3 regions of the Streptomyces sp. NBC_00984 genome follow, and region 2 is predicted to be linked to each of the others. Evidence: riboswitches for the same ligand, from Rfam matches in the RefSeq annotation. Region 2 holds a riboswitch; each other region holds the start of a gene.
The links. Region 2 has a riboswitch for cobalamin ahead of OG520_RS30985 (cobalamin biosynthesis protein). Riboswitches for the same ligand answer to the same signal wherever they lie in the genome.
Positions count from the first base shown of each region.

Region 1: another riboswitch for cobalamin. It lies ahead of OG520_RS28245 (prenyltransferase/squalene oxidase repeat-containing protein); the one in region 2 lies ahead of OG520_RS30985 (cobalamin biosynthesis protein).
Region 3: another riboswitch for cobalamin. It lies ahead of OG520_RS03925 (FecCD family ABC transporter permease); the one in region 2 lies ahead of OG520_RS30985 (cobalamin biosynthesis protein).

Region 1 covers NZ_CP108734.1:6,312,053-6,318,288, forward strand. The annotation lists gene OG520_RS28235 (energy-coupling factor transporter transmembrane protein EcfT) at 1-1,131, opposite strand, end outside; gene OG520_RS28240 (SCO2322 family protein) at 1,128-1,808, opposite strand; gene OG520_RS28245 (prenyltransferase/squalene oxidase repeat-containing protein) at 1,805-3,073, opposite strand; cobalamin riboswitch at 3,183-3,318, opposite strand; gene OG520_RS28250 (DinB family protein) at 3,424-3,993, shown strand; gene OG520_RS28255 (MBL fold metallo-hydrolase) at 4,057-5,097, opposite strand; gene OG520_RS28260 (aldehyde dehydrogenase) at 5,323-6,236, shown strand, end outside.
Region 2 covers NZ_CP108734.1:6,928,919-6,935,154, forward strand. The annotation lists gene OG520_RS30975 (putative cobaltochelatase) at 1-1,735, opposite strand, end outside; gene OG520_RS30980 (cobyric acid synthase) at 1,797-3,341, opposite strand; gene OG520_RS30985 (cobalamin biosynthesis protein) at 3,338-4,336, opposite strand; cobalamin riboswitch at 4,481-4,612, opposite strand; gene OG520_RS30990 (hypothetical protein) at 4,764-4,994, opposite strand; gene OG520_RS30995 (anion permease) at 5,017-6,236, opposite strand, start outside.
Region 3 covers NZ_CP108734.1:928,821-935,056, reverse strand. The annotation lists gene cynR (transcriptional regulator CynR) at 1-429, shown strand, start outside; gene OG520_RS03940 (GntR family transcriptional regulator) at 491-1,138, shown strand; gene OG520_RS03935 (hypothetical protein) at 1,184-1,633, shown strand; gene OG520_RS03930 (DUF402 domain-containing protein) at 1,656-2,174, shown strand; cobalamin riboswitch at 2,343-2,488, shown strand; gene OG520_RS03925 (FecCD family ABC transporter permease) at 2,590-3,699, shown strand; gene OG520_RS03920 (ABC transporter ATP-binding protein) at 3,699-4,484, shown strand; gene OG520_RS03915 (ABC transporter substrate-binding protein) at 4,500-5,522, shown strand; partial or broken gene OG520_RS03910 (tRNA (adenosine(37)-N6)-threonylcarbamoyltransferase complex transferase subunit TsaD) at 5,551-5,873, opposite strand; gene cbiE (precorrin-6y C5,15-methyltransferase (decarboxylating) subunit CbiE) at 5,980-6,236, shown strand, end outside.

The DNA.
Region 1 (6,236 bases), 620 kb from region 2:
GCCCGCCGACGGCGGCACCGGCGCCACCACCGCGGGCAGCAGCCCGACCAGCACGGCGGCCGCGGGCCACAGCGGAAGCACCGGCGCGACCAGCGGTACGACTCCGGGGTGCAGCGCCGCCCCGTCGACACCGCCCGCCCAGATCATCGCCACCGCCACCGCGACACCCGAACCCGCCACCAGCCAGGCCCGCGCACCCCACCGGTCGGGCCGGTAGCGGGTACGGACCGAACGGGCCCCGCCGAGCCGCAGCCCGGCCATCGCGGCGACGAGCCCGGTGATCAGCAGCGGCAGCCCGTACACCGCGCCCTGCGCGGCCAGCAGGCCGTACGTACCGGCACACACCCCGAGCAGCCCGCCGAGCGTGAGGACGTTCGTGGTGTGCCGGACGGCGGGCGGGACCTGGGCGGTACGCCCGTATCCGCGCGCGTCCATCGACGCCGCCACCGCGACCGACCGCTCCAGCGCGCCCTCCAGGACCGGCAGTCCGATCTGGAGGACCGCCTTGATGCCCCCGGTCGGACGGCCCCGCAGCCGCCGTGCGGTGCGCAGCCGCAGCACGTCGGCGACCATGTTCGGCGCGAACGTCATCGCGACGACGACGGCGACGCCCGCCTCGTACAGCGCGCCCGGCAGCGACTTCAGCAGCCGGGCCGGGTTGGCGAGCGAGTTCGCCGCACCGATGCAGATCAGCAGCGTGGCCAGTTTCGCCCCGTCGTAGAGCGCGAAGAGCAACTGCTCGGCGGTGACCCGGCCGCCGATCCTGACCCCCTTCGCCCAGTCGGGCAGCGGCACTTCGGGGAGCGTGAACACCAGGTGCGTGCCGGGGATCGGCGAACCGAGGAAGACGGAGAAGACCAGCCGCACGGCGACGACGAACAGCCCGATCCTGACGAACGCCCCGTACGAACGGGCCCACGGCGCGTCCGTGCGGCGCGCCGCCACGACGTAACCGGCCACCCCCACCAGCAGCCCGAGCAGCAGCGGATTGGTGGTCCGGGAGGCGGCGGTGGCGAGGCCGAGCGCCCACAGCCACCAGGCCCCGGCGGGCAGGGCGTTGCTCCGGTTCGCCTCGGGGGCGCGCAGCGGACGGCGGCGCGCCAGGACCGCGGAGCTGGTCGAGGCGGTCATCCGCGGCGGCGGCGGGCCTGCACGACCGCGGCGATGCCGAGGAGGAGAACGGCGCCGACACCGACGAGCACCCCGGCGGACGGGCCGCCGGAGCCGCCCGAGCCGGTGGCGGCCGCGGATCCGGCCGGTGAGGCGGAGGCGGACGCGGCAGGCGTGCCGTGCCCGTCGCCGGAGACCTGTTCGCCGCAGCCGGAGACCGGGTAGCCGGTGATCGCGCAGAGCATCGCGTCGCTGCTGTACCGCAAGGGCTTGGCCACCGAGGCGAGCGCCTCCGCGGCGCTCGCGTCGGGGTCGACCCGCGCGCACGCGGTGCGCAGCGCGGGCGGTGTCTCACCGGCCGGGGCGTCCGCGGTCGTGCCCGGGTCGATGACGAGCGCGATCCTCTTGGTGCCGTCCTCGGCCGGGGTGTCCGCGCAGATCTTCGTGAAGGCGGGGGCACGGCGCGGCTTCGCCGAGTCCTGGGAGTCCTCGCTCACCGAGAACCGGAAACCCTGCACCGTCCCGTCGTCGGGCCGGACCAGGGACGGGCCCTGGGTGGCGTACGTCCAGCCGGAGCCGGAGCCTTCCCAGAACGACCAGTACCGGTAGCCGGCCGCCTGGGCCGGACCCGCGCCGAGCACGGCCAGGACGGCGCCCAGGACCACCAGCAGCGCGGTGGCCCTTCCCGTGCGCCTCACAGCTGCCTGTTCTTCCGGCGACCGCTGATCAGGAAGAACGCGATTGCCGCGAGGACGAGGGCGATGCCGATGTACCACCACACGCCCCCGATCACGTCGTCGCCGCTGTGGACCTGGTCCTTCTCGGTGGCCTCGTACCCGGTGTCGGCGGACGGGTCGGGCGTCACGACGGCGGCGGGCGCGGGGCCGGCCGCGTTCAGCCGGGCGACCAGGTCGACGCCGCCGAAGTCCCGGGCGTTGTCGCCGGTCGAGTGGGCGGCCAGGATCAGCTGGGCGTAGGCGGCGGGGCCGTTCTGGGCGGCCCAGTCCGCGGAGTTCTTCTTCAGCCAGCCGAGCGCCCCGGCCGCCTTGTCCTGGTGACCGGCCGCGGACAGCGCGACGACCGCGTCCGCGGTGTTGCCGAAGTCGGGCTGCGGGGTGGAGTCGGTGGCACCCGGCATCGGCGCCTGGTTCAGGTGGCCGTTCCCGGCGAGGGCACCGGTGAGGTAGTGGGCGCCGTTCTGGGCGGCCTGCTCGGGCGTGAGGCCGGAACCGGGGTGGCAGCTGGGCGCCTTGCCCGCGGCGTTGTTCCCGACGGCCAGTGCCTTGCCCATCGCGCCGAGCACGGCGGCCGCGGTGGCGTCCGCGTTCGCGACGAGCTTCCCCTTCTTGTCGGGCTGGTAGGCGAAGGCGCCGCCGTCCTTGCCCCCGCACGGGATCGCGAGCGCGAGCAGCGGGTCGTACGGGGTCTTGCCGCCGGGGGTCGTGATGTCCGCGAGCCGCTGCCCCTGCCGGGCGAGGGCGCCGATCACCAGGGAAGTGGAGTTGGCGTCGCTGGGCGCGCCCGCGGTGTAGCCCCAGCCGCCGTCCTCGTTCTGCACGGACTTCAGCCAGCGCACCGAGTTGTTCACGGTCTCCCGGTGCCCGCCGACCTCGACCAGCGCCTGGGTGGCGGCCGCGGTGGCATTGGTGTCCCGCATCGTCTTCGCGTCGCACGGCTTGGAGACATCGGGCCGGAACGCGGCGTAGGAGCCGTCGGCGCACTGCTGGGAGATCAGCCAGTCCACCGACTTCGCGGCCGGTGTGACGCCTTCGAGCCGCTGGGCGAGGAAGGCCAGCGACTGCCGCCACACCCCGTCGTAGGTGGGGTCCTTCGTGCCGTACAGCCCGGCGGGCAGTGCGGCGGACGGCGAGGGGGACGGCGCTGCGACCGCGACCGGCGCTGCGGCCGCGCAGAGCACGGCGGCGGTGGCGGCGAGCGTTGCTGCGCTGCGGCGTACGGTCATGGCGGGCGGGGCCTCTCCTGCGGGGTGAACCGGGCACAGGCACGCTCAGGCACCAGGCTCCGGCTCCGTATACCTCGACGGTGCCGACCACCGGCGGGTCCGGTGGTCCGAGCCGGTCACGACCGCGGACAGGGCATTCCGACTCACCGTCTGCGACGACGGCTCACGGCTGCGTGGTCAGTGCCGGATTCGCACCGGCTTCCCCCTGAACGGGCATGATGACGACCCGCACACTCTACCGGGCGGGCCCGGCCGGGCCCGGGGCGGCTTCGGCTCGCCGGCAACGCGGAATACCCACTGGCGGGCAACGGGGGAAACCCACTGGCGAGTTCGGCCCCGAACGGACGACCATGTCCCGCATGAGTGATCAACCCGCACGCTGGACCCAGGCGACCGTCTACCCCGACATGTGGGCGGACCCGGACGACGACCCCCGCAGCAAGGAGGGCACGAGCCCGGAGGGCGAGCTCGCGACGCTCGCGGAGTATCTGACCGACTACCGGCTGACCCTGCGGATGAAGTGCGACGGCCTGGACGCGGAGCAGCTGGCCCGCCGGTCGGTCCCGCCGTCGACGCTGTCGCTGCTCGGCCTCCTGCGCCACCTCGCCGAGGTGGAACGGGACTGGCGCAACTGGATCACCGACGGTGAACCGCTGCCGAAGCTGTACGGCAAGCGGGACGCGGACTTCGACGGAGCCGTCGCCGAGCAGGCCGTGGTCGACGCCGCGTACGCCGATCTGCAGCGCGAGCAGGCCGCGACCGACGCCGCGCTGGCCGGGCACCCGGACCTCGGCGAGCGGCTGGGGAAGGACAAGATCTCCGTCCGGGAGCTGCTGGTGCACAGGATCGAGGAGTACGCCCGGCACTGCGGGCAGGCCGACCTGCTGCGCGAGTGCATCGACGGACGGGTGGGTCAGTGAGGCCCTGCCATTGAGATGAGCCCCGCGGGGCGGCCTGCCTCACACTGCGATGCCCGCCCCGCCTCACACTGCGATATATGTCACCGGCTCGCTCCCCGGCACCGCCTCCGCGCGCCCGAGCTTCACCAGCCGCCGCAGATGCGCCTCGGCCTCCGAGACGGCGATGTTCCGGGAGCCGTGCGGGATCTGCGCCCAGGGCCGGTTCCACTCCATCCGCTCGGCCAGCTCCCACGGCGTCAGCGGCTCGGCCAGCAGTCCCAGCAGCCCGGTCAGCCGCTCCTCGTGATGGCCGAGGAGCTCCCGTACGCGTCCCGCCGCGTCGGTGAAGGCGTACTGATGCGCGGGCAGCACCTCGGCGGCCCCGAGCCGGCCGATGCGCTCCAGCGAGTCGAGGTAGTCGCCGAGCGGGTCGGTGACCGTCGCGTCGTCCGGGTCCTCGTACAGCCCGATGTGCGGACTGATCCCCGGCAGCAGGTGATCCCCCGAGAAGAGCCGCCCCCGGCCCGGCAGATTCCCCGGATGCTCCTCCTCCAGGTGCAGGCACACATGCCCCGGCGTGTGCCCCGGCGTCCAGATCGCCCGCAGCCTGCGCCCCGCCAGACCGAGCAGCTCACCGGGCACGATCTCCCGGTCCGGCAGCGCGGCCCGCAATCCCGGCAAGGTACGCATCCGCCCCCCGCCGGCCGCGGCGGCCCGCAACGGCGCGAGGTGCTCCTCGGGCGCACCGACCGCGGCGAGCTTGGCCGCGAGATACGTCAGCCAGGTACCGGGCCGGGACTCCCGGGTACGTCGCACGATCGCGGTGTCCGCCGCGTGCATGGCGATCCAGGCCCCGGAAGCCTCGCGCACCTGGCCGGAGAGCCCGTGGTGGTCGGGATGGTGGTGGGTGATGACCACCCCGTGGATGTCGGCCATCTCCGTACCGACGGCGGCGAGCCCGGCACCGAGCGTGTCCCAGGCCTCGGGATCGTCCCACCCGGTGTCGATCAGGACCGGTCCCCGATCGGTGTCCAGGACGTGCACGAGGGTATGGCCGAGCGGATTGTCCGGGATGGGCACCTTGATGCTGTGCACGCCCCCGCCGTGGTCGGTCACCTGCGTCATGAGGTCCCCATCTCTCTGGACGGCGTACGGCTTCGCGGCTCCGGTGCGTCGCCCCCACTGTAACGAGAACTTGTTCCAGTAGTAGCCCTGGTTGACCATCTCGTCCGGGGTGCTGTCGCGGCCGTGGACTCCTGGAACTGGAACTGGTATCAGTTCTGACACAGAGTCAGATGCCGAGTCGGATACTGAGTCGGGCAACGCGCCGGGCCGCGGGAGGCAGCAGCCATGACCGAGCTTGTCGAACACGGAAAACTGTTCATCGGCGGGGAGTTGGTCGATCCGCTGGGCCGGGACACGATCGAGGTCGTCTCGCCGCACACCGAACAGGTCATCGGCCGGGTGCCGCACGCCTGCGAGGCGGACGTGGACCGTGCCGTCGCCGCCGGGCGGCGGGCGTTCGACGAGGGGCCCTGGGCGCGGATGAGCCCGGACGAACGGATCGCGGTGGTCACCCGGATCAAGGACGGGTTCGCCGTGCGGTACGAGGAGATCGCCCGGGTCATCAGCTCGGAGAACGGCACCCCGTACACGTCGAGCATCATGGTGCAGGCGCTCGCCGCGATGATGGTGTGGGACTCGGCGATCACCGTCGCCCGCGAGTTCCCGTACGAGGAGCGGCGGGCCGGGGCGCTCGGGCCGTTGCTGGTGCGCCGGGAGCCGGTCGGGGTGGTCGCGGCCGTGGTGCCGTGGAACGTTCCGCAGTTCACCGCCGCCGCCAAGCTCGCGCCCGCGCTGCTGGCCGGCTGCTCCGCCGTGCTCAAGGTCTCGCCCGAATCGCCGCTGGACGCCTACATCCTGGGCGAGATCGCCGCCGAGGCCGGGCTGCCGGAGGGGGTGCTGTCGATCCTTCCGGCCGACCGCGAGGTCAGCGAGTACCTGGTCGGGCATCCCGGTGTCGACAAGGTGTCGTTCACCGGGTCCGTGGCCGCCGGGCGCCGGGTGATGGAGGTCGCCTCGCGCAACCTCACCCGGGTCACCCTGGAGCTGGGCGGCAAGTCCGCCGCCGTCATCCTCCCGGACGCCGATCTGGACGCCGCCGTCGCGGGCATCGTCCCCTTCGCCTGGATGATCAACGGCCAGGCGTGCGTGGCCCAGACCCGCATCCTCGTCCCGCGCTCCCGCTACGACGAGACGTCCGA
Region 2 (6,236 bases):
ACCGCTCCACCCGCAGCACCTCATGGGCCTTCAGCAGCCCGGCCGCGACGGGGGTGCGCCCACCGGTGGGCAGCAGCTCCAGCCGCGCCGCCGCGGCGTCCACCGAGGACGTCGGCGGCAGCGCCAGCTCGGCGTCCTTGCCCCGGAAGGTGATCAGCCCGACCTTGTCCCGCCGCTGGTACGCGTCCAGCAGCAGCGAGAGGACCGCGCCCTTCACGGCGGCCATCCGCCGGCGGGCCGCCATCGACCCGGAGGCGTCCACCACGAAGAGCACGAGATTCCCCTCGCGCCCCTCCCGGGCCGCCTGCCGCAGATCGTCCCGCCGGACCACGAGCCCTCGCCCGGACCGCCCCCGCGCCCGCTGATGCGGGGCGGCGGCCTGCACGGTCGCCGCCAGATGCAGCTTGGTCAGCGCGCCCTGCGGACGCCGCGCACCGGTCGTACGCCCGTGCTCGGTGCGCGCCCGGGACCGCCGCCCCGCCGCGCCCTCGCCCAGACCGGGAACGCTCAGCATCTTCGTGCGGAACGGCTCGGCGGCGCGTACGGGTTGCTGCTCAGCGCCCCCGGAGGACTGCCCCTGCCCCTGTTCCCGCCCCTGCTCGGGCACGGACGGCGCGGGCGTGTCGCCGGCCTCGCCCTCGGGCTGCGGCGGCGTGTCGGGGCCGTCGCCCCGCGGGGGCCGGCCGCCGCCACCGGGGCCGTCCGGGTCCGGGTCCTCGTCCTCGCCGCGGTTCTGCTCCAGCGTGTCGTCGAGCTTGTCCTCGTCGAGCCCCGGCGCGTCGAACGGATTGCGCCGGCGCCGGTGGGGGAGCGCGAGCAGAGCCGCCTGCCGCACGTCCTCGGCGAGCACATCCGTACGTCCCGCCCAGGCGGCCAGTGCGGTGGCCGTCCGCGCCATCACGATGTCCGCGCGCATCCCGTCCACCTCGAAGGCCGCGCAGGTGGCCGCGATCTGCCGCAACGCCGCGTCCCCGAGCCGCACTTCGGGCAGCAGCGCACGCGCGGCGACGATCCTCGCCCGCAGCGCGTCCTCCTCGTCGGCCCAGCCGGCGGCGAAGGCCGCGGGGTCGTCGTCGTACGCGAGACGCCGCCGCACGACCTCGACCCGCTGATCCGTCTCCCGGGACGCGGCGACCTCGACGGTCAGCCCGAAGCGGTCGAGCAACTGCGGTCGCAGTTCGCCCTCCTCGGGGTTCATCGTCCCGACGAGCAGGAAGCGCGCCGCGTGCCGTACCGAGACGCCTTCGCGCTCGACGTACGAGGCACCCATGGCGGCCGCGTCCAGCAACAGGTCCACGAGGTGGTCGTGGAGCAGGTTGACCTCGTCGACGTAGAGAATCCCGCGATGCGCGTCGGCGAGCAGGCCCGGCTCGAACGCCTTCACGCCCTCCGCGAGCGCCCGCTCGATGTCGAGCGCCCCGACGAGCCGGTCCTCGGACGCGCCGACGGGCAGCTCAACCATCCGGGCGTCCCGCGACACACCGGTCCCCGCCTCATGGGGACCGTCGGGACACGCCGGGTCCGGCGACGCGGGGGCGCAGGAGAAACGGCACCCGGACACGACGTCCACCCCCGGCAGCAGCGCCGAGAGCGCGCGTACGGCGGTGCTCTTCGCGGTGCCCTTCTCTCCCCGTACGAGCACGCCACCGATGTTCGGTGCGACGGAGTTGAGCAGCAGGGCGAGTTGCAGGTCCTGCTGCCCGACGACGGCGGTGAACGGGAAATGCGTGCTCACGAGGCGATCCTTCCTGCGGGTGAATGGGCATGAACAAGGCGGCCTCGGCCGGCGCCCGGGGTCATCGGCGGCCTCCGGGGGCTCCGGGCGCTCCGGGTGCTCCGGGTGCTCCGGGTGCGATGAAGGGAAGCCCCGGCGGCGCGCCCGACTCTATGAGCCGCAGCAACGCGTCGGTGTCCGCGTGCTCTTCGACGAGATCGCCGAGGCGGTCGAGCTGCTCCTCGCGCAGCGCCGCGAACCCGGTGTCGGGAGCGGGGACGAAGCGCCGGCCGGCGGCCCGCGCGACCTCGGTCAGGAAGCGGCGGCGGAATTCGTCGCTCTCCAGCGAACCGTGCCAGTGGGTGCCCCACACGGCGCCGACCCGGCAACCGTCCAGGAACGCCTCTCCGCCGCGTACGTCCGCCACGCCGTGGTGGATCTCGTACCCCTCGACCGGCGCGCCGAGCGCCTCGCCGACGGGCCGGGCCAGGGTCTTCTCGCGGTCGAAGCGGATGCGTACGGGGAGGAGGCCGAGGCCCTCGACCAGCCCGGCCCGGGACTCGACCTCGTCCTCGATGTGCTCGCCGAGGAGCTGGAATCCGCCGCAGATGCCGAGGACCGGCCGGCCCTCGGCCGCGCGCCGCGCCAGCGCGTCGGCGAGGCCGCGCTCGCGCAGCCAGGCCAGCGCCTTCACGGTGCCGCGGGTGCCCGGCACGACGACGAGGTCGGCGTCGGACAGCTCCTCGGCGCGGTCCACGAACCTGACGACGACGCCGGGCTCGGCGGCCAGCGCGTCCACGTCGGTGAAGTTCGACATCAGGGGCACCGCGCACACCGCGACGCGCAGCACGTCCTCGCCGTGCGGCGGTGCGACGACCGACTCGCGCACGGCTCCGCGCAACGAGACCCGCAGACCGTCCTCCTCGTCGATGCCGAGGCCGTGGGCGAAGGGCAGCACGCCGTACGTCGGCCGCCCGGTGAGGTCCCGCAGCATCTCCAGACCCGGCTCCAGCAGCGACACGTCGCCGCGGAACTTGTTGACGAGATAGCCGGCGATCAGCGACTGGTCCTCCGCGGCGAGCAGCGCCGTCGTACCGAAGAACGAGGCGAAGACACCGCCGCGGTCGATGTCGCCGACGACCACCACCGGGAAGCGCGCCGCCCGTGCGATGCCCATGTTCACGATGTCCGTGCGCCGCAGATTGATCTCGGCCGGGCTGCCCGCCCCCTCGCAGATCACCGCGTCGTACGTGCCCCGGAGCTGCTCCAGGCAGTCCACGACCGTGGAGAGGAGCGCTTCCTGCCTGCCCCCGTGGTAGCCGCGCGCGCTCATCTCGCCGACCGGCTTCCCCATCAGGACGACCTGGCTGGAGCGGTCGCTGCCGGGCTTGAGCAGGACCGGGTTCATCAGCGCGGTCGGCTCGACGCGGGCGGCCTGGGCCTGCATGGCCTGGGCGCGCCCGATCTCGGCACCTTCGCGGGTGACGAACGAGTTCAGCGACATGTTCTGCGCCTTGAAGGGCGCCACCTTCACGCCCCGGCGCACGAGCCAGCGGCAGATGCCTGCCGTCACGACGCTCTTGCCCGCGTCGGAAGTGGTTCCGGCGACCAGCAGTCCGCCGCTCATGTGCTTCTCCGTCCTGCGCTGCGAGGTGCTGCCGTCCGGCGCCCCGCGATCCGTCGTGCGGCGAGGGCCGCGCCGATCCGTCCCGCCACGCACACGCCGAGGGCCAGCGCGCCCACCCGGCGCGACAGCCGGACCGCGCGCTCGATGTCCTCGGTCTCCACGGCCCGGCCCGTCTCCCCGTTGAGCACGGGGCGGTGCTCGACCCGGCCGCCGTACGCGAGGGTTCCGCCGAGGCGTACGCCGAGCGCTCCCGCGAACGAGGCCTCCACCGGGCCCGCGTTGGGGCTCGGGTGCTTGGCGGCATCGGCCCGCCAGGCGCGGACCGCTCCGCCCGGCCGCCCCCCGGCGGCCACGGCGAGCAGGGCCGTGAGCCGGGCGCCGGGCCAGCCCGCGAGGTCGTCGAGGCGGGCCGAGGCCCAGCCGTAGCGCCGGTGGCGGGGCGACTTGTGACCGACCATCGCGTCGAGGGTGTTGGCGGCCCGGAAGCCGGCCAGCCCGGGGACCCCGGCCAGCGCGCCCCACACCAGGGCGCCGACCACGGCGTCCGAGGTGTTCTCCGCCACGGACTCCACCACGGCGCGGGCGATCTGCGGCCCGTCCAGGGACTGCGGGTCGCGCCCGCACAGATGCGGCAGCCGCTCGCGGGCCAGGTCGAGGTCACCGGCCGCCAGGGCGCCGCCGATGGCCCGCGCCTCGCGCCCCAGGGACGTACCGCCGACGACGGACCAGGTGACGGCCGCGGTCAGCGCGACGGAGGCGGCGGGGCTGCGGCGTACGGCGCGGGTGATCAGCGCGGCACCACCTGCGGCGCCTCCGGCGCAGACGAGGGTGTGCAGCGCGCCCCACCCGCGGTGGTCGCGCCACAGACGGCGTTCGACGCCCGCCGCGGCCCGCCCGAAGGCGGCGACCGGGTGTCCCCTGCGGGGGTCACCGAGCAGCAGATCGCCGATCAGACCGGCCGTGGCGCCGTACGCGAAGATGCGGTCGGCTCGCACGGCTCAACCGGCCGTCGCGCCTCGGAGGACCTTCGTACAGGCGGCTCTCGTCGAGAGCGCCGGAACAGCGGACGCAGGGCGGCCAGGCATGGCGATATGTCCTCACTCAGGGTCCGCGCCCTGGTTCGACGTGACCGGCGACGAGAGTCTCCTGGCTCCCGGATCCGCGGTTCCCCCGGCCTTCCAGCCCGCTCGCGCGTGCCGTGACTTCCGGTGTGGGGGACCGCTCCCCGGTGACAGTGGCGGGACCGCGCCGGATTCGCACCGGCTTCCTCTGCTGTCGCCGTAATTGGCTCCGGCAGTCCACCACGCTCTGCGAACGCCCGTCAACCTGCCGTTGACCTGCGACGGCGCAGTGTGCTGAGACCCACATCGGGCCGGACACCTCTGGTGTCCGGCCCGATGGGAGGGCGTGCGCGGGAGTGGCTCAGGCGACGATCAGATAGATGCCGTACGCGACGGCCGCCGCGCACAGCGTGAAGCAGACGTACGCGCCGGCGCGGGCCAGCAGCAGCGAGCCGCCGGAGCCGCCCTGCGCCGCCGGTTCCGGCTGCTTGGAGAGGCCGACGATGCCCAGGGTGAAGAGGCCCACCAGCGCGACGGTGACAACGAGGGAGACGCCGAATACGGAGCCGAGGGCTGCCCAGTCGATGTTCATGCTGAATCCTTAGACGGCCGGGTCAGACGGTGGCGGGTCGCGCCGGGTCCTGGGTGGTTCCGGCCGGGGCCGGAATGGTGGTCATGAGGTTCTGGGCCGTCGCCTGGGCCGCGGTGGGCGGCGGGCTGACGGCGGCGATGGCCGTGGTGACGACACCCGCGGGCTCGATGTCGACGTCCGCCGGCGCGACATCGTCGTGGCCGACCGGCTTGCGGCGCGACACCAGCCAGATCGCACCGGAGCCCGCGACCAGCAGCACCGCGACGACCACGACGCCCCAGGTGCCCTGCTTGGTGAGGAGTTCCGCGCCCGCGCCGACCAGACCCGCGGCCGGCAGGGTCAGACCCCAGGCGACGAACATCCGGGTGGCGGTGGACCAGCGGACCACACCGCCCTGGCGGCCGAGGCCCGCGCCCATCACGGCGCCGGAGCAGGACTGGGTGGTGGAGAGGGAGAAGCCGAGGTGCGAGGAGGCCAGGATGACGGTGGCCGCGCTGGTCTGGGCGGCGAAGCCCTGCGGCGGCCTGAGGTCGGTGAGGCCGCTGCCCATGGTGCGGATGATGCGCCAGCCGCCCAGGTAGGTGCCGAGCGCGATGGCCGTACCGGCGCAGACGATGACCCAGACCGGCGGGTTGGCGCCCGGGTGCAGGACGCCGCCGGTGACCAGGGCCAGGGTGATGATGCCCATGGTCTTCTGCGCGTCGTTGGTGCCGTGGGCGAGGGAGACCAGTCCGGCCGAGGCGATCTGGCCCGCGCGGTAACCCTTGGCGGTGGCCTTCTCCTGGGCGTCGTTGCGGACCTTCCCGCCGATCCGGTACGTCAGCCTGGTGGCCAGCAGCGCGGCCAGACCGGCGACGATCGGGGCGGCGAGGGCGGGCAGCAGCACCTTGGTGACGACGGTGCCGCCGTTGACGGACGACCAGCCCGCCGACATCACGGCCGCGCCGATCAGACCGCCGAACAGGGCGTGCGAGGAGCTGGACGGCAGTCCGACCAGCCAGGTCAGCAGATTCCACAGAATGGCGCCGACGAGTGCCGCGAAGATGACTTCTGTTCGCAGCCCGTCCTCGTTGATGATCCCGCCGGAGATCGTCTTGGCGACCTCCACCGACAGGAACGCGCCGACGAGATTGAGAACGGCGGACATGGCCACCGCTGTCTTCGGTCTGAGTGCACCGGTCGAGATGGTCGTCGCCATCGCGTTCGCGGTGTCGTGGAAACCGTTCGTGAAATCGAACACTA
Region 3 (6,236 bases), 6.0 Mb from region 2:
GCCCTGTTCACCGAGACCCTCAGCCTCGTCGTCGCCACGGACCGTGCCGAGGACCGGGGCGACCGGCCACTGCCGGTGAGCGACCTGGCCGACCAGCAACTCGCGTTGCTCAGCAGCGACTTCGCCACCCGGAGCCATATCGACGGCTACTTCGCCCGGCATCGTGTCAGCCCGCCGATCTCCGTGGAGGCCAACACCATCCAGGCCCTCACCGAAATCGTCCGGCGTACCGGCCCGCTGGCCACCGTGCTGCCCGACGCGATCGCGGACGACCACCTTCACCTCACGCCGATTCCCATCGACCCTCCGCTGCCCGCCCGCGTCGCCACCTTGCTGCACCGGGAGAGCGCCTACGAGAGCGCCGCCGCGCGCGCTTTCTCCCGGCTCGCCCGCGACCTGATCCGCGCGCGCGGCTACGCACCGGCCTGAGAATCCCGTGCCGCGGACGGCATACCGAATACGGACGTCGAGTGATGAGAGAATTGAGGACATGACAGGGTCTGGAGACTTCGAGCCGGAGTCGGAGCGGGTCACGCGCCAGTTGCGTGACGAGATCATCGACGGTGTGCGTGAGCCGGGCAGCAAGCTCGTCGAGCGCGAGCTCGCCGCGGAGCTCGGGGTGAGCAGGCTGCCCGTCCGAGAGGCCCTGAAGGCGCTGGTCACCGAGGGGCTGGTGACACCCAGGCCGCGAACCTGGGCCGTTGTACGGGAGTTCACACCGGCGGACGTCGAGGACCTCGACGAGGTCCGCGCGGCCCTGGAGACGCTGACCTTCCGGCTCGCCGCCCAACGGCGCACCCGCGCGGGACTCGAGAAGCTCCGCTCGGATCTCGACGCCGAGCTGAAGGCGGCGGAGAAGGGGGATGCCGTACGGGCCCACCGGGCCGCCGCCGACTTCCACGAGACGGTCACCGAACTGGCCGACAACGAACTCCTGAACGAGCTCCAGAGCACTCTTCGCAGCAGGATGCGCTGGCTGCTGGGGCAGCACGACGACCTGGAGGGCGTCGCGCAGGAGCACGAAGGCCTCTACAAGGCGATTGCGGAGCGTGATGTCGCGCGGGTCGGGAAGCTGGCCGACGAACACCTGGTGACAGGTCGCAACGCAGCCGCCGCGCGCCGCAAGCACCAGGGCTGAGCGGTACGGCCCGGCCACGGGACCCCGGCGCGGATCCGCGCGGCCGTGCCGATGTCCGCGCCCGACACCGTCTCCGCGGCGCGGCCCTCCGTGGGCGCGGTCGCCGAGGCCGGCGGCGAGCCGGTCCACATACCCGCGACAAGAGCCCTGGCGGGCACAGGAGTTCAGACCCGTGCCAGCGTATGGGGCACGGTGGGGCGCCTGTACTTCACGATCCCGGGCAAGGGCGACTACATCCGCTCTGGCAACGTTGTCACGAGTAACAACCGCTCGGTGGTGGCCACCGCACGTCACTGCGGCTTCGGTGAAGGCGGCACCAACTACCGTGTTGCGCCCAACTACGACAAGGGCAACGCCCCCCACGGCTGGTGGGGCTGGCGCAGCGCGGGCTGGGTCACGGGAGGCGGCCAGGAGAACGACAACGCCTTCCTCGTCCTGGACACCCCGGACGGAGCGGTTGCCGGTCACCGGTCGGTTGCCGGGCCATCGCTGTAGTGTCCCGGCCATGGATGCGTTCATGGATGCTGATGAGGTGCTGGTCTCCGTCCGTAAGTACGACGGCAGCCTGCACTGGCACCACTCCATGGTCCGGCTGGGCGAGGACGAGCACGGGGTCTGGCTCGGGGCGCCGGTCGGCACCGTCTACAGCAAGGGTGCCGAGGGGCCTGTCTATGCCACGCGGGAGGCCAGGGTCATGCTCTTTCCCCGTGATGCCTGGTGGACGGCGCTGTTCCAAGCGGCTCCCGCGCGGCTGGACGCCTACTGCGATGTCACCACCCCGGCCCGGTGGTTGCACCCCGGGGAGGTCACCATGATCGACCTGGACCTCGATGTCTGCCGCGTACGTGACGGGGGAAGCGTGTTCGTCGACGACGAGGACGAGTTTGCCGATCACCGGGTCCGATACTCCTACCCGGCCGACGTCATCGACCGGGCCACGGCGTCGGCCGACCGACTGAGGGCTGCGCTCACCGCGCACGCGGAGCCCTTCGGCAGCCGCTGTCAGTCCTGGCTCGCCGAGATCTCCTCGCGCTGACCGGAATGCCATCGCGTTCCCCTCGGGGCGAGGCCCCCCGGTTCTTCCGTGCAGGAGAGTGGTGACGGCCGGGGCGGGCCACGCGAGCAGAAGCCGCGGACCAGCCCCCGTCGACCAGCCATCACCTGGCCGCACGTGCGCAAATCGGTGCACACCGACCATCCCCCCTGACGGTGTGTCAACCCATGCACGCTAAGCTGCAAGTGCCCCGCGGGGGAAGTCCGGTCGAAATCCGGCGCTGACCCGCAACGGTAGGCGGAGCCCGAGATATGGCCCCGTGAGCCCGATTACCCGCGGTGGTGAAGGCTCCTGTCAATTCGCCGTGGACTGCGAGTGGTGCTGCGCAGGGCGCTCCGCGTCCGGGCTGCTCCTTTGATCACGTAGGTGCACGGCCCGAGGCGAAAGCGATCCGCCCGTGGCCACACCCCTCGTCCGTAAGCCTGCCGTGCCCTCGCGCACGGCCCGTGCCGGAGCCGGGCCCGCGCCGCCCCGGCGCGTGTCGCTGTCGCTGCTCCTTCCCGTCCTGTGCGCCGTGCTCCCGGTCTCCCTCGTCTGCGGGGCGGGCATCGGGGCGTCGGGGCTCTCCTGGAGCGAAGTGCTGTGTTGTCTGTGGGCCGGGCTGACGGGCGGCCGAATAGCCCCTGACCAGGTGCCCGCGTACACCATCGTCTGGGAACTGCGCTTTCCGCGAGCCGTGCTGGCCGCGGTCGTCGGGGCCGGACTCTCGGCCATCGGCGTCGCCGTGCAGGCCATGGTCCGCAACGCCCTTGCCGACCCGTTCGTCCTCGGCATCTCCTCGGGCGCGGCGGTCGGTGCCAATGCCGTGCTCATCTTCGGAGCCTTCGGCACGCTGGGCATCTGGGCGCTGTCCACGGCGTCGTTCCTTTCCGCGCTCCTCGCCATGATGCTGGTGTACGCCATCGCACGCACCGCTCGTGGTCTGACCCCGCTGCGGCTCGTCCTGACGGGCACCGCGATGTACTACGGCTTCTCGGCCGTCACCACGTTCATGGTGTTCGCGGCCGAGCGCGGTGAAGCCGCCCGCTCCGCGATGATGTGGATGCTCGGCAGCCTCGGCGGAGCCGACTGGGCCTCCGTACCGATTGCCGCGGGGGCCGTGCTCGGCGGTCTCGCCCACCTCGCCTGGTCGGCGCGTCGGCTGAACGCCCTGGCCATGGGCGACGAGACCGCTGCCGCGCTGGGGGTGGACGCGGGGCGGCTGCGCAAGGAACTTTTCCTGGTCTCCGCGGCCGTCACGGGGGCGGTGGTCGCGGTCAGCGGTGCGATCGGCTTCGTCGGACTGATGGTCCCGCACGCCGTACGGATGCTCGTCGGCGCGGACCACCGCCGGCTGCTGGCCGTCGCACCACTGGTGGGTGCTGTCCTGTTGATCTGGGTGGACATCCTCTCCCGCGTGGTGCTCGCGCCTGCCGAACTGCCGGTGGGCGTGCTGACCGCGGTCATCGGCGTGCCGTGCTTCGTACTCCTGATGCGCCGCCGCTCCTACACGTTCGGAGGCGCCTGATGCGGATCGACATCGATGCTCTGACGGTCGAGATCGCCGGCGCACGGCTGGTGGAGGAGGCCACACTGGGAGCGGGGGAGGGGCAGCTCGTCGGTCTGGTCGGGCCCAACGGCAGTGGCAAATCCACCCTGTTGCGTTGTGTCTACCGGGCTCTGCGTCCCTCGGGCGGCACGGTGCGGCTCGGCGGCGAGGATCTGTACGCCATGAGCGCGCGCGAAAGCGCGCGCCGGCTGGCCGCACTTCCCCAGGAGGCGGCCACCGAATTCGATTTCACGGTCGCCGAGGTCGTGGAGATGGGGCGGCTGCCGCACCAGTCGTCGATGGGACGTACCACCGACGAGGACCGGCAGGCGTGCGGGGCCGCGCTGGCGGGAGTGGGCGCCGACCACCTCGCCGACCGCGGCTTCCTCACTCTTTCCGGCGGCGAGAAGCAGCGGGTGCTGATCGCCCGCGCGCTGGCTCAGCAGCCCCGGCTGCTGGTGCTCGACGAGCCGACCAACCACCTCGACATCGCACAGCAGCTGGAAGTGCTGGCGCTGGTGCGCGACAGCGGGCTGACCGTCCTCACCGCGCTGCACGACCTCAACCTCGCCGCACTCCACTGCGATCTGCTCCATGTCATCGACGGCGGACGGATCGTCGCCTCCGGCGCTCCGCACGACGTGCTCACCCCCGGCCTGCTGGCCGAGGTCTTCGGCGTACGGGCACACCGCGTCCCGCATCCGGAGACCGGCGCCGTACAGCTGCTCTTCGACCGTCTTCGCCCCGCTCGACCCGATTCCTGAGGAGTCACCGCCGCCATGCACAACCTCGTACGCCCCGCCGCGATCGTGATCGCCGCCGCCCTGGTCCTCACCGGTTGCGGTGCGGAAATGCCCTCGGACCAAGGAGAGAAGGACAGCGCTCGGAAAAGCACCGGCCACTATCCGGTGACCGTCGAGAACTGCGGCCAGAAGAAGACCTACGACAAGGCCCCGCAGCGCGTGGTCACCAATGACGTCGGCATCACCGAGATCATGTTCGCGCTCGAACTCGAGGACCACATGGCGGGATATGTGATGCCCGAGGACAAGGGCGACCTCACGTCCGTTCCCTGGAAGGACGGATACCGGAAGGCCAAGTGGCTCTCCAAGGAGAGGATCAACAAGGAACTGGTCCTCGACGCCCGTGCCGATCTGGTCTTCGCCGGATGGAACTACGGATTCAGCGAGGGGGACGGGTTCACTCCTGCCGAACTCCGGAAAGTGGGCATCGGGTCGTATCTGCTGAGCGAGTCGTGCCGCAACGGCAAGGGGAAAGCGCGCGGGGTGATGGCACCGCTCGACGCGCTCTACACCGATCTGCGGAACCTGGGAAAGATATTCGATGTGGAGGACCGTGCGGAGGCCCTCGTCGCGATGTTCCGGAAGCAGGTGGCGGAAGCGCAGGCGAAGGCGCCGAAGGGTACCGACCGCCCGCGGGTCTTCCTGTACGACGACGGGCGGGACAAGCCGCTGACCTCCGGTGCTTTCGCGGGGCCGCACGACATCATCACCAAGGCCGGTGGCGATCACGTCATGAAGGACCTCAAGGACAGCTGGGTGACCGTGGGCTGGGAGACCGTGGTCGACCGTGACCCCGAGGTGATCGTGATCAACGACTACGGTGACAATGGCGCGGCGCAGAAGGAGAAGTTCCTGAAGTCCTATCCGCCGCTCGCGAATGTCTCGGCCATCAAGAACGACCGTGTCTTCGTCCTCGATTACGCGGACCTGGTGGAGAGTCCGCGCAATCCGGCGGCCATCAGTTCACTTGCCGCGTATCTGAGGAACGTCGATCTCTGACCCGTGCCCGCGCACCGGTGCCCGGGTGTCACGCCGCCCCGGCACCGGTGCGGGCGACCGGATGCAGTGCGGCGTACTCCAGCGGCGCCCATGGGTCGATGGACACGTCCAGCGGTGCCGGCTGTGCGCCCGCGCGGACCAGCAGGTCCCCGACCGCGGCGATCATCGCGCCGTTGTCGGTGCACAGCCGCAGCGGCGGCACACGCAGGGTGACACCGGCGGCCCGGCCCCGCGCCTCCGCCAGGGCCCGTACGTGCGGGCGGCGGTCTTCAGGCCGGGGAAGGGGAACGCGTAGGGAGCGTCGCGGGGCCCGGTGAGCGGACGCGGGAAGACCACCGCGTCCGGGTCGCCCGTGAGATTGCAATAAGGGTACGGGGGTGGCCACCTGGCCGTCGCCCGATCATGGCCGGACAGTAGAGTTCGGCTGCGTCATCCCCTGAACACCGAGGTACCGGCCGTGACTCTCGCTCCACCCGAACAACCCGTCCCACCTGCGGTGACCGTCGTGGGAATCGGCGCCGACGGATGGGCTGGACTGACCGACGCGGCGCGCACGGCGCTCGTCGACGCACAGGTTCTCATCGGCGGTGAGCGGCAACTGGCCCTGCTCCCGCCGTCCTGCCGGGGACAACGGGTGCCATGGCCCTCGCCGTTGCGGCCGGCCGTCCCCGGCCTGCTCGCCGCGCACGCCGGGCGCAGGCTCGCCGTCCTGGC